DNA from 3 places in the Ruegeria sp. AL2 genome. Region 2 is predicted to be linked to each of the others. Evidence: riboswitches for the same ligand, from Rfam matches in the RefSeq annotation. Region 2 holds a riboswitch; each other region holds the start of a gene.
The links. A riboswitch is a leader RNA that binds a small molecule or an ion and turns the genes downstream of it on or off. The one in region 2 is predicted to bind cobalamin.
Positions count from the first base shown of each region.

Region 1: it holds a riboswitch for cobalamin, as region 2 does, so the genes downstream of both, ACR0ID_RS00320 (DUF1636 family protein) here and ACR0ID_RS17775 (DUF4198 domain-containing protein) in region 2, are expected to answer to the same signal.
Region 3: it holds a riboswitch for cobalamin, as region 2 does, so the genes downstream of both, ACR0ID_RS16535 (hypothetical protein) here and ACR0ID_RS17775 (DUF4198 domain-containing protein) in region 2, are expected to answer to the same signal.

Region 1 is NZ_JBQFXM010000001.1:65,957-69,973, forward strand. It holds gene cobN (cobaltochelatase subunit CobN) at 1-276, opposite strand, end outside; gene cobW (cobalamin biosynthesis protein CobW) at 280-1,335, opposite strand; gene ACR0ID_RS00320 (DUF1636 family protein) at 1,340-1,714, opposite strand; cobalamin riboswitch at 1,809-2,013, opposite strand; gene ACR0ID_RS00325 (NAD(P)-dependent oxidoreductase) at 2,116-3,111, shown strand; tRNA gene ACR0ID_RS00330 (tRNA-Cys) at 3,289-3,362, opposite strand; gene ACR0ID_RS00335 (protein-L-isoaspartate O-methyltransferase family protein) at 3,587-4,017, shown strand, end outside.
Region 2 is NZ_JBQFXM010000022.1:14,843-18,859, reverse strand. It holds gene cbiQ (cobalt ECF transporter T component CbiQ) at 1-381, opposite strand, end outside; gene ACR0ID_RS17785 (cobalt ABC transporter permease) at 381-944, opposite strand; gene cbiM (cobalt transporter CbiM) at 941-1,552, opposite strand; gene ACR0ID_RS17775 (DUF4198 domain-containing protein) at 1,559-2,344, opposite strand; cobalamin riboswitch at 2,477-2,675, opposite strand; gene ACR0ID_RS17770 (ROK family transcriptional regulator) at 2,797-3,987, opposite strand.
Region 3 is NZ_JBQFXM010000016.1:47,708-51,724, forward strand. It holds gene rsgA (ribosome small subunit-dependent GTPase A) at 1-436, shown strand, start outside; gene ACR0ID_RS16530 (alpha/beta hydrolase family protein) at 473-1,330, opposite strand; cobalamin riboswitch at 1,463-1,681, shown strand; gene ACR0ID_RS16535 (hypothetical protein) at 1,772-2,179, shown strand; gene ACR0ID_RS16540 (protein-tyrosine phosphatase family protein) at 2,171-2,683, opposite strand; gene ACR0ID_RS16545 (DNA polymerase III subunit gamma/tau) at 2,856-4,017, shown strand, end outside.

The DNA.
Region 1 (4,017 bases), on a different contig from region 2:
GCCACCGATCAGACGGATCAGGATGCCCTTTGCGCCTTCAAGTGTCTGTTCAACATAGGTGTCGACGGACAGTGGGTGTTTCAATGCTGCAAGATTGGCCAGTCGCAAGGTTGGCATCCGCCCCTCAGGTCCGCCGCCGCGATGCCAGCCCGCCGCGAAAGCGCTCAGGTCACTGTCGGAAAAGGACAGTACAACCAGATCAGCCGGGCTTTGGCCCAGATCGGTTGGGGTCTCGGTTTCCTCGAGCCCGTGGCTTTCGCGAAAGACGACGTGCATGACTTACTCGGCAACCTCGGTCACACCCACTAGGATATCACGGATCTCAGCCTCTTTGATGTCGTCATGTTCGGCAATGACGACCAGGCGCGAGCGGCGCTCTTCACCGGGCTCCCACGGGCGGTCGTATTGGTGACGAACCCGTACGCCGACAGCCTGAACCAGCAGGCGCATCGGTTTGCCAGTGACGGCGGCATAGCCTTTGACGCGCAGGATATTCAGCTCAGTTGCCAGACGTTCAATCCTGGCAACCAGTTCCGCCGGGTCGGTCTGTTCCGGCAACTCGACGATGATGCTTTCGAAATCGTCATGCTCATGATCGTGATGGCCATCGTGATGTGACGGGCGCGCGTCCATGTCATCTTCGGCGGCAGCCTCAAGGCCAAGCACGACACGAACGTCGACGACACCCTCGGCAACCTCGACGACGGGAAGCGGGCGCGGCGCCTCAGCGGCGATGATCTGTTTAGCTTTCGCGACACCTTCGGGACCTGCCAGATCGGGCTTGGTCAGCAGGATGATATCCGCGCACGAGATCTGATCCTCGAACACCTCGGACAAGGGTGTTTCGTGGTTGATCGAGTCATCAGCCAGCCGTTGGGCATCCACCGCTTCAACGTTCGGAGCAAAGCGACCGGCGGCCACGGCCTCGGCATCGGCCAGCGCAATAACGCCATCAACGGTAATTTTCGAACGGATATCAGGCCAATCAAACGCTTTCAGCAGCGGTTTGGGCAGTGCAAGGCCGGATGTTTCGATCAAAATGTGATCCGGGCGCGGTTCCAGCGCCATCAGCGCCTCGATGGTCGGGATGAAATCGTCGGCCACGGTGCAGCAGATGCAGCCGTTTGCCAGTTCCATGATGTTTTCCGCAGGGCATTCCGGAATCGCGCAGGACTTCAGGATGTCGCCATCAACACCCACATCGCCAAACTCGTTAACAACAATCGCAAGGCGCTTGCCCTGCGGGTTCTGCATCAGATGGCGCACCAGCGTGGTTTTGCCCGAGCCCAGAAAGCCGGTGATCACAGTGACGGGGAGTTTTTCAAGGTTCGACATGATCTCAGGCTCCAATCGGGGGAATGCGCGAGGCGCAGTTTTTGCGGAAATGTTCAGGACGGTCGCGCCATTTCACCAGACCATCGCCTGTGGCCAGATACTTAGTCGCGCCATCGATGATGACATCGACGTGATCGATTTCGTTCAGATTCTCGTAAACAAAGGTCCAGCGATCCGGCCCGCCCCGAAGCACGATGGAACAGCCCTGATCGCAGTTCGAAAGGCATTCGACCGGTTTCAGAATGATGCCATCCGGCAGGACAGCCTGTTCCAGGGCCTTGTGCAACAATGTGCCGGGTCGCTCAGCGTCATCCTCGACGGGCAGACCCCGGCGGCAAGTCGTGCAGACCAGTAGCTCTACCGGTTCGTTCTCGGTCATGTCTCTCATCCCCCCAAATCCTCTTCGCGGGGGACGGGGTTTCATGCGGGCACCACGTCTGCACATGGACCCGACACCGGAACACCCCGCCCGGTTTCAACTTCGGGTGTTGGCAGGTCTCCCGGCTTGCGGATGCCAGAGCGGTCGCTCTGTCGGATGTCCCGCCTTCCCGGCACAGGCCAGTGGTATTGGGCATCCTCTCCGGTCACGGTCGCGGGGGCGGCTGCGTTTAGCGGATGAACCGTTGACGCATTCCCTTTTCATCGGCTGTCGCCGACACCAACGACAGGGACATGCGGCACCGCTGACCCGCTTGTCAAGCGGTTCGCGCGCAACAAATAGGCCAAGGAGAAAAAAGCGACCTGTAGGCGTCGTTCGGCGGCATGAAGAATGTGTTCGGTATGTGGTCGCATGACGGGAAAACGACGAAATTGGAGATGCGTCATATGAAAGTGGGATTTATCGGTCTGGGTAACGTAGGCGGCAAGCTTTCGGGATCCCTTTTGCGCAACGGCATTGATCTGACTGTGCATGACCTGAACGCGGATCTGGTGGCCGAGTTTGTCGCCAAAGGTGCAAAGGCGGCTGAGGGGCCCGCCCAGTTGATGCGCGATTGCGATGCGGTGATCACCTGTCTGCCGTCTCCGGCAGCATCGGACGCAGTCATGCAGGAGATGTTGCCCGAAGTGGGCCCCGGTAAGATCTGGATGGAGATGTCGACCACGGACGAGGCCGAAGTCAAACGCCTGGGAGCCGAAGTCATATCGCGCGGCGGTGCGGCCGTCGATTGCCCGGTTTCTGGCGGGTGCCACCGTGCCGCGACGGGCAATATCTCGATCTTTGCGGGCTGTGACCGGGAAACGTTTGAACGAATTCTGCCGTTCCTGACGACAATGGGTCGTCGGGTTTTGCACACCGGCGAACTGGGCTCGGCCTCGGTGCTGAAAGTGATGACCAATTATCTTGCCACCGCCAACCTGATCACCTGCGCCGAAGCACTGGTTACGGCAAAGGCTGCGGGGATGGATCTGAACACGACCTATGAGGCGATCAAAATCTCGTCCGGCACGTCCTTCGTGCACGAAACCGAAAGTCAGGTCATCTTGAACGGGTCGCGCGATATTTCCTTCACCATGGATCTGGTGAAGAAGGATATCGGTCTGTTTCAGGAGGTCGCCGACCGCGCCGGGGTGCCGCTGGAAATAAACCCGGTGATGATCAACATCTTTAACGATGGTATCGCACGCTATGGCGAACGCGAGCTTTCACCAAATATTATCAAGCGGCTGGAAGAGGCAACCGGCCTGGATATCACCGCCCCGGGCTTCCCTGCCGAAATGACGGATGATGAGCCGGAGGAGCCGGGATACGAGGTTGTGCCACAAGGGCGCGCCTGAACGTAAAGCACATACCAGACAAAATCTCGCCCCTTGAACGAGCAGGGGTAGGCAGGTGTTCCGAAAAACACGCCATATCTGGCCCGCAATTCGACAGAATCGCGGGCCTTGAACGTCTTGAAATACCGAGCGTCGCACGCGTGTACTGCGGGGTTAAGTCAGCGATTTGGATGTTGTTGGAGGCGAGTACCGGAATCGAACCGGTGTACACGGATTTGCAATCCGCTGCGTCACCACTCCGCCAACTCGCCTTTTCAAGTAAAATCAAATACTTGCTGTGGTGTGACTGGGTTTTTAACAGCTTTCCTCGGGGGCGTCCAGTGGATTGCGTGCGAATTTGCCGGCAAGACTGAAATTTGCCGAAGTCCATGCCCAAGGAGGTGATCACGATTTAGGTTGCGGCAACAGGGGCGTTGCTGGAAGGTTCAGGATATGGCACAAGCCCGACATCTTTGGGAATGAGACGAGATATCCAATGACTGACTTCGCAGCCCGGCGCCGCACAATGGTTGATACACAGATCCGCCCCTCTGACGTCACCAAGTTCCCGATCATTGAGGCTATGCTGAGTGTTCCGCGGGAGAGCTTCGTACCCGATTCTCAACGTGAAGCGGCCTATGTGGACGGCCTGATTGATCTGGGTGGCGGGCGCAGCATGCTGGAGCCGCGGACCCTGGCTAAAATGCTGGACGTGCTGAACATATCCAAGGATGAGATGGTCCTCGATATCGCTCCGGCAATGGGATATTCCACGGCTGTCACCGCACGGATGGCTGAGTTGGTTGTGGGTGTTGAATGCGACGAAACCCTTGCAGCCGAGGCGCAAAACCTCTTGGCCGAAGCTGACGTGCACAACGCCATCATCCACGTTGGCGCGCTGGAACAGGGTGTGGCGGAACACGGCCC
Region 2 (4,017 bases):
CAGGATGACCGCGTTGGCCGTCAAGGCGATCTCGACCGCTTTCCGGAAGCCCTGCCAGCTTGCGGGAAACCCCCAGAGCGTAAACATCGGGTCGCCGGGCATGGAGAATGGCAACAACACCAGCATGAACAGGATGAACCCGTCCATCATGGCCATGCGTTTCAATGTCTTCCGCCAGGGCAGACGCGACGCGGCAAGAAGCGAAAGGGACACCGCCAGAGCCGCGCACAGCGCTGTCAGCGAGGACACCGCCACTGTCACCACCGCGAAGACAACCGCCATAACGATCCGCATCCTAGGATCAAGCGGGTTGATCGCGCCGCGCCGCTGCGCGCCCGCTTTGACCAGCGTGCTTTCCTGTTGTCCCAGAACATGCGCCATCAGGCCGCCAGCTTGCGGCGTGCCGCAAAGTAAAAGCCCAGACCAAACAGACCGACAATATATCCGATCCCACCCAGAACAGTTTGCAGATCATTTTGTTCGCGGTAAGCCGCGATTTCCCGACGCAGCGGGCGCAGCTCATCCCGCACGGCCCTGGCAATGACCTGTTGTTGTTCAGTGCTGAGCACCGCCGCTGCCTGGGCAGGTGCGTTTGTTGGCGGGGTATCAGGTTCCGCTTCAACGCCCATGATCCGGGCGACATCCGCAGCGGGCATGGTGACCTCGGCCACATGTCCGGCACCAAGGTTTGCAAAGAATGTATGGGCCACCGGCGCGTTTGGCGTGTAGATAAAAAACCCGTCTGCATCTGTTACGATACGGCCCAGCTCGGCTCCGTCCGGGCCGTTGACGATGACCTCGGTATCGCTTGCCATGTCGCCGTTGGAAAAGCCGATTTCGCCTTCGATGGCGTCACCGGATTTAAACACTCCGGCTATGACCTTATGCGCTAAGGCAGGTAGGGGTGCGCAGCACAGCGCCAGAATGATTGCCAGATACCTCATGCGACCGCTCGTTTGACAAACAGCTCGGGCTTGACCTTGCGCGCCAGCAAAACCGCGAACCCGGTCAGGATCGCCTCAATCGCCATGACAGGAATATGTGCAAAGAAAACAATCTTAGCCGCAGGCAGGAAGGCATCCCCGGACAAGGCCAGTGAAAACGCAACCATGCCGGTTGTGGCGGCAATGGCAAAGGCACCGCCGACCCCGCCCCATATCGCACCTTGCAGCGGTGAGCCGTGGGCGATCAGGCGGCTAAAGATCAGTCCGGCCAGAACCGCGGGCAATGCGATGTTCAGGGTGTTGATCCCCAATACCGTCAACCCGCCAAAGCCAAAGAAGACGGCTTGCAGCAAAAGCCCGACGAACAGGGCCGGGAATGCGGCCCACCCCAGCAAAAGCCCGGCCATACCGTTGAGGATCAGGTGCACCGACGACGGACCAATAGGAACATGGATCAGCGATGCCACGAAAAAGCTGGCTGACAGCACCCCCGCAGTGGGGATGCGATCAAGATCCAGCGACCTGAGGCCCATGGCAATTCCACCCGCCGCAGCGACGGCACCGCCGATCACGACCGGGTTGGACAAGGCTCCGTCAACGATATGCATCTACGGTTACTCCAAATCCCAGGCGCGGATCCAGATGACCGCGTCCTGGCTGAGTTCTTTGCCATTGTGTTCGGTCACGGGACCGGCGCCGAGCGCTGCAAAACCCCAATATCCGGCTTTCGGAACGCCGAACGTGAAATACCCGTTATCATCCGAGGTTGCGACCAATGCACCACCCGGCAACGGCGAGACGGTCGGGGCCGAAGCAGCCGTGCTTTCCATGTCCGGTTCTGCGGCCATGTACTCGATCTCGATCTCGGCACCCGCAACCGGTTGGCCTTCTGCCATAACTCGACCCGTAAAGGTCGAACCCGCGATGATGTTGGTCGGTTTGTTGAGCGGGATGATCTCAACCGGCAAGCCCACCGGGTTCATCCAGTCGGTCGGCAATTCGTTGCGGTTCAGGAATGCCTTGGCGATCTGCTGGATATAGATATCCTCAGACCCCTCGTAATAGGGCTGGGGAACTGTCACCAGCACATAGTCGCCCGACCGTTTGACCGGAACATAACCCTTGAATGCCGCGCCTTCGTTTTCCCCACCGGTGAAACGCACGGGTTCCAGAGTGTCCAGCAGGTCGGTTTTCTGACCGTTGTGGATCACGTAGAATTCCTGCGGCTTGTCCAGATCCATGACATGCCCGTTCGAGAACGGATGCCAGAAGATCAGCTTGACCGGAACATTCCCCGGTGCGTCGATCATGGTGTCAGAGGTGTATTCCAGCAGGAAATGCGCATTTGCCATCGCTGGAAGCGCCATCGCCACAGCGGCTGCAGAAAGCAGCTTGGTCATCAATAGTCGTCCTTGTCCCTTCGCACCAACCCCGGTACGAGATGCGTTTTGACTGCGGGGACGTCCAAGCCAAGCTGCTTTTTCAAGCATCCTGCTCCGACGCACATCCCGTCGCCGATTAGGAGTGCCCTTGTCAAAGGCACATGTCCGGCAGGTATCCTGACTTGCGGGTCAAAGCGTTGGGCTGGCCTTCCCGGATTAACTCCAGTGGCACTTCAGCCCTGCTCGCCGCTTACAGTTGCGGGTGCAGTTGCGGAATTGGGCCAAAGCCCGCACCGCATTCCCTATTGATTCCAGAGCACGCCCCGGAACCGGACATGCCGAGCGGCTTGCCAGACTTCTTCGGCATCCGTCAACGATCAATTGCGCTGGCTGTCAAAAAGTTCAGCGGGCAATGCCCTTTTTCCGGTTGATCCGCTTTGGATGCAGGTCTGGGTTTTTCGGGGGTGAAACTACCCTTCGAGCAGGTATCTTTCCGACAATGGCAAACTGGCCGCCCCCAATGACCGGGCATCCGGGCCCGCCGTCCCTGCCAGCACCAAGGGCCGTTCAAGCCCGGTCAGGTTCATATCGGATAGTTTGAGCTCAACCCTTTCCACCAGCCGCGCCTTGATATCAGCAGGCATCCAGCCATCAATCTTGACACATTCGAAATCGATCAGGCTGCAAGAAGAGACGATGGCATGGGCGATTCCGTACGCCGCCTGGTTCAGCCAATTCTCAAGGTGGGTTTCCGGTACGTCCCAATGCCGTGTCGTTTCCCAGATTGAGCCGGCTGTTTCGGCATTCCCACCAACTGCGCGCTCCAGCACATAAAGACTGGCGACATCTATCAATGGTTTCACTCCGCCTGCGTCGTCCGGCACAGGCAATGGACCAAGCGCACCGGCATTTCCCCGCCCTGAAAAGATGGAGCCGTTCAGAACCACCCCGCCCCCGATGAAGAAGCCGACATAGAAATACAGGAAATCTCGTGGGCCTTCTGCAGGGCCAAACACCAGCTCGGCACCGCAGGCCGCGGTTGCGTCGTTCTGCAAAAATACCGGCACGTCATAGCTTGCGGCTAGCGCGCCTTTCAGGTCCGCGTCACGCCACGGATCCATTTTTTCCTGAGGAACCTGCAGTGTTTGTGCCCAGTCCCAAAGGTAGAACGGCATGGCAATCCCAAGGCCCGCGATTCTGCTACGCGCCTCGGGCGACATTGACGCCATCACTTTGTCGAGGCTTTCTGTGGAAAAGCTCAATGTCGCCTCGGGCGTCGGAAAATCATAGGTCCGCCGTTCGCGGTGCCTGACGTTGCCAAGGAAATCCGTCAGCACCAGTTCGGTACTACGCCGCCCGACTTTGAGCCCAAAGAAATACGCGCCGTCCGGGTTCAGGCGCATGGGAACCGATGGCTGCCCGACTTTTCCCCGGATCGGTTCGCCCCGCAACAGCAACCCATCGTTCTCCAACTGGCGCATGATGACCGAGACCGTCTGCGCCGACAGGCCGGTCATGCGCGCGATTTCAGATTTTGCGAGGGCCTGATGGCGCCGGACCAGTGACAGGACAAGCCGTTCATTTCGGGCCCGCATTCCACTTTGGTTGGTGCCGCGCATGTCTGGCTCGCGTACGCCAGTAGTATTGCCCTGAGAGTTCATTGCAGACACGGCCATCCCCTTCATGACGAC
Region 3 (4,017 bases), on a different contig from region 2:
CAGCAACGCCATGACGGATCAAAACCTCGCCACCTCTGGAATTCGCGAAGACGACGCACGGGGCAGGCACACGACAACGGTGCGCGCGTTGCACCGGATGGGTAACGGTGGCTGGCTGATTGACACGCCGGGAATGCGCGCATTGCGTTTGTTGGACGCTCAGGACGGGATCGACAACGTGTTCTCGGACATCACAGAGCTTGGCCAAAGCTGCCGCTTTTCGGATTGTCAGCACGAGACCGAGCCCGGCTGTGCCGTGCAGAACGCAATAGGCAAGGGCGTTCTTGATCCGGCGCGGCTGGACCGTTGGCGCAAGCTGCGGCGCGAAGATCAGCGAAACTCGGAAACCGTTGCGCAATCGCGGGCGCGGGACAAGGCGTTCGGCAAGATGGTCCGCGGTGTCATGCAGGACAAGAAGCTTCGCAAACGGCCATAGCTGCAAGGTGTTATGGAAAACCTGCGTCGCGTCTGATCAGGCGATCAGGCGCGGCCAGACCGCTGCATTGCGCCGGGCAAATGCGCCTATGTGACCAATCTCCGGCAGCCCAAATTCGGCAGGCTTCAGAAGGTGGCGTCTGGCCCCGGGGCCATACAGATCGGCAAGGCGCCAAACCGCCTCGGGCGGAACCATCTGGTCGTCTTCGAACGTGAACAGATCCACAGCTGTTCCAGAACTGCCCCAATGCGCATCAGGCAAATTCTGCCCGATCTCGGGAACGTAGCTAAGAGGAGCTGTGCACCATTTGCGCCATTGCCAGTAGACCGAGGCGGGCAGGTCCGAGCCAAACCCGATTGCTTTGCCAGGCAGATAGCCAAGCGCCCGCACCATCAGCGGTGCATGGCCATACCAGAACAGCCCCGCCAGCCCCCGATAGGGCCATGGGTGATCTTTCAAAGTCACCAGCCCCGAACACACACCGATCATTCGGTCGATCTGGTCGATATCCGGCTGCACCGGCCCCAGCATCGCACCGACGGAATGGCCGATGGTCCACTGCTGCGCCATTTGAAACCGCCGGCGCATTTCGGCCCGTGCCGCTGGCATGTCGATCAACGCCCAATCCGCCATTGTTGCAGTTGCGTCTTTCAGGCGGCCAACCAAAGAAAGCCCGTAGTCCCGATAGTCATAGGTCAGGCAAGCTATCCCCCGCTCGGTAGCCAGCCATCGCGCGAAGTGTTGATAATAGTCACGCGGCACACCCGTGGCACTGTTAAGTACGACAACGGTTTCCGGCTCACCCACTGGCCGGTACAGCCGCGCCGACAAGGTCACGGACCCTGACGGAAAGCGGAAATCTTCGATCAACACCGTCTGTTCCGTATCCAACATGATCCCCGGCTTTCGCTGAAACAATGGTTTGCCTGCCTTCGATGCCGACGAAACTAAGCCGGAACGTAAACCGCATCCAGCATGACCAAACGTCCGGCCTAAAGATCGGCTTGACTCGGAACGCGATCAGGCGCTAGCGGTTGTGTGATGGTTTCCGGCCCCCACAAGAGGTCGGGATGAAAAGGGAACACGGTGCGGTTTGTCTGGTCACACAGATATCAACCAAGTCCGCGACTGCCCCCGCAACTGTAAGCGGTAAGCAATGCCGAAATACCACTGGCCCACGGGCTGGGAAGGTCGGCAGAGCAATGACCCGCAAGTCAGGAGACCTGCCATCGGAACTGAAACCGAAACTCGGGCGGGGTGTCCGGGCAGGTCCTGACAGCGAGATGCTGTCCCACCTGCCCCAATATCCAGCCCACCACGCGCGGAGGGCGCAGGATGATCTGGAAGACAAAGTCACACGAATACAGCGCAACTGTGTGCCAGCGGACGGGCAATACCTGCCCGGCTTTGGCGCGACTGGCCCGCTCGATTTCCGAAGCCATGGCGCAGGCGGTTTCGGCCACCAGCGAAGATTTCGAATTTGAAGGCAACAGCGCGCTGTCACATTGCGCGGAAGGGTGCATGGCAACGATCCGAGCGCGATCCGACAGCGTTCGCGTTTTCTGCGGGGCGCACCCTGATACGGCAATTCGGGACCTTGATGCCTATGCCGATTTGATCTTCGGACCTACATTCGGCACGCTGCCCTCGGGCATTGTCGCGAACCCGCCTTGCGCCATGATCGAGGTTTCAACGATCCGGCCCCGGAAAACCGGCTACGCACCCCAGCAGCTGTCAGCTTGATCCCACTTCCACCTGTGCCGGGGTGATCCGGGACGCCCAGGCCAGCTGCGCATCGGTTTCGACAGCGCAGGGGCGCACGGCCCGCAGGCGGTCCAGTGCGTCGCTGGCGCGTTCACCGCATTCAACCATCAGTCGCAGAACAATCATCCCGGATCTGCCGCACCCCCCACGGCAATGCACAAGAACCCGGCCACCGCCCGACAGCGCATGTCGGGCCGTGGCGCTGACCTCTGGCCAGGCCTTCTGAACCGCCTGCGTCGGTGCTCCAAAATCTTCGATCGGCAGGTGAACCCACCGGCTGGCACGGCTTTGGATGTCGCTGCCAAAGTGCTGCGCGCCATCCTGAAGCATTTCAACATCCGTCGTCATTGAAATCACAAGGCCCGGTTTCCAAGCCGCAATCATATCCAGATCGCCGACGTAATCCCCGCCACGCCCGGGCATTGAAGTAAGGGCAAGCGTTCCGCCTCCGACCTGCAGAGCAAAAATGACCAGCTGCGACATGAAGTGCGTCCTCCCCCAAGGTACTCTTTAAGAAATGAGTCATTAAATCCGCTGGACCAGTTTAGTTGGAAACCAGCCCGTTTCTGAAACAAAAAATCATCACGCCCCACAGTGGACGCGGAGTGCCGCCGCCACTACGCTGTGCCGAAGCACCGAATCCGAGCGAGAAGACATGACAGACACGCCAAGCCCCGCCTATCAGGTTCTCGCCCGCAAATACCGCCCGGAAACCTTTGCCGACCTGGTGGGTCAAGATGCTATGGTGCGCACCCTAAAAAACGCCTTCGAGGCCGACCGGATTGCGCAGGCCTTTATCATGACCGGCATTCGCGGAACGGGAAAAACCACCACGGCGCGGATCATCGCCAAAGGCATGAACTGCATCGGACCGGATGGAACCGGAGGACCGACAACCGAGCCTTGCGGTCAGTGCGAGCATTGCGTCGCAATCATGGAAGGTCGCCATGTCGATGTGATGGAAATGGATGCGGCCAGCCGTACCGGCGTCAACGATATCCGCGAGATCATCGACAGTGTCCGCTATCGCGCCGCCAGTGCACGCTACAAGATCTACATCATCGACGAGGTTCACATGCTCTCGACCAGCGCATTCAACGCGCTGCTCAAGACGCTCGAGGAACCGCCCGCACATGTGAAATTCATCTTCGCGACCACCGAGATTCGCAAAGTGCCGGTCACGGTTCTGTCGCGGTGTCAGCGCTTTGACCTGCGCCGGATCGAGCCCGAAGACATGATCGGCCTGCTGCGCAAGATCGCCGGGGCCGAGAGCGCGCAGATCGCCGACGATGCGCTGGCGTTGATCACCCGCGCCGCAGAAGGATCGGCCCGCGACGCGACCTCATTGCTGGATCAGGCAATCTCGCACGGGGCCGGAGAGACGACGGCAGATCAGGTCCGTGCGATGCTGGGTCTGGCCGATCGTGGACGGGTTCTGGACCTGATGGACATGATCCTGCGCGGTGACGCGGCAGGGGCGCTCACTGAACTGAGCGGTCAATATGCGGAAGGCGCAGACCCTCTGGCCGTGCTGCGCGATCTGGCCGAAATCACGCATTGGGTGTCCGTCGTAAAGATCACACCTGACGCGGCCCAGGACCCGACGGTTTCCCCCGACGAACGCACACGGGGCCAGCACATGGCCGAGGCCTTGCCAATGCGGGTTCTGACCCGGATGTGGCAAATGCTGCTGAAGGCGCTGGAGGAAGTCTCTGCCGCGCCCAACGCGATGATGGCCGCCGAAATGGCTGTTATCCGACTGACGCATGTCGCCGATTTGCCCAGCCCCGAAGAGCTGATCAAACGGCTGCAAGACG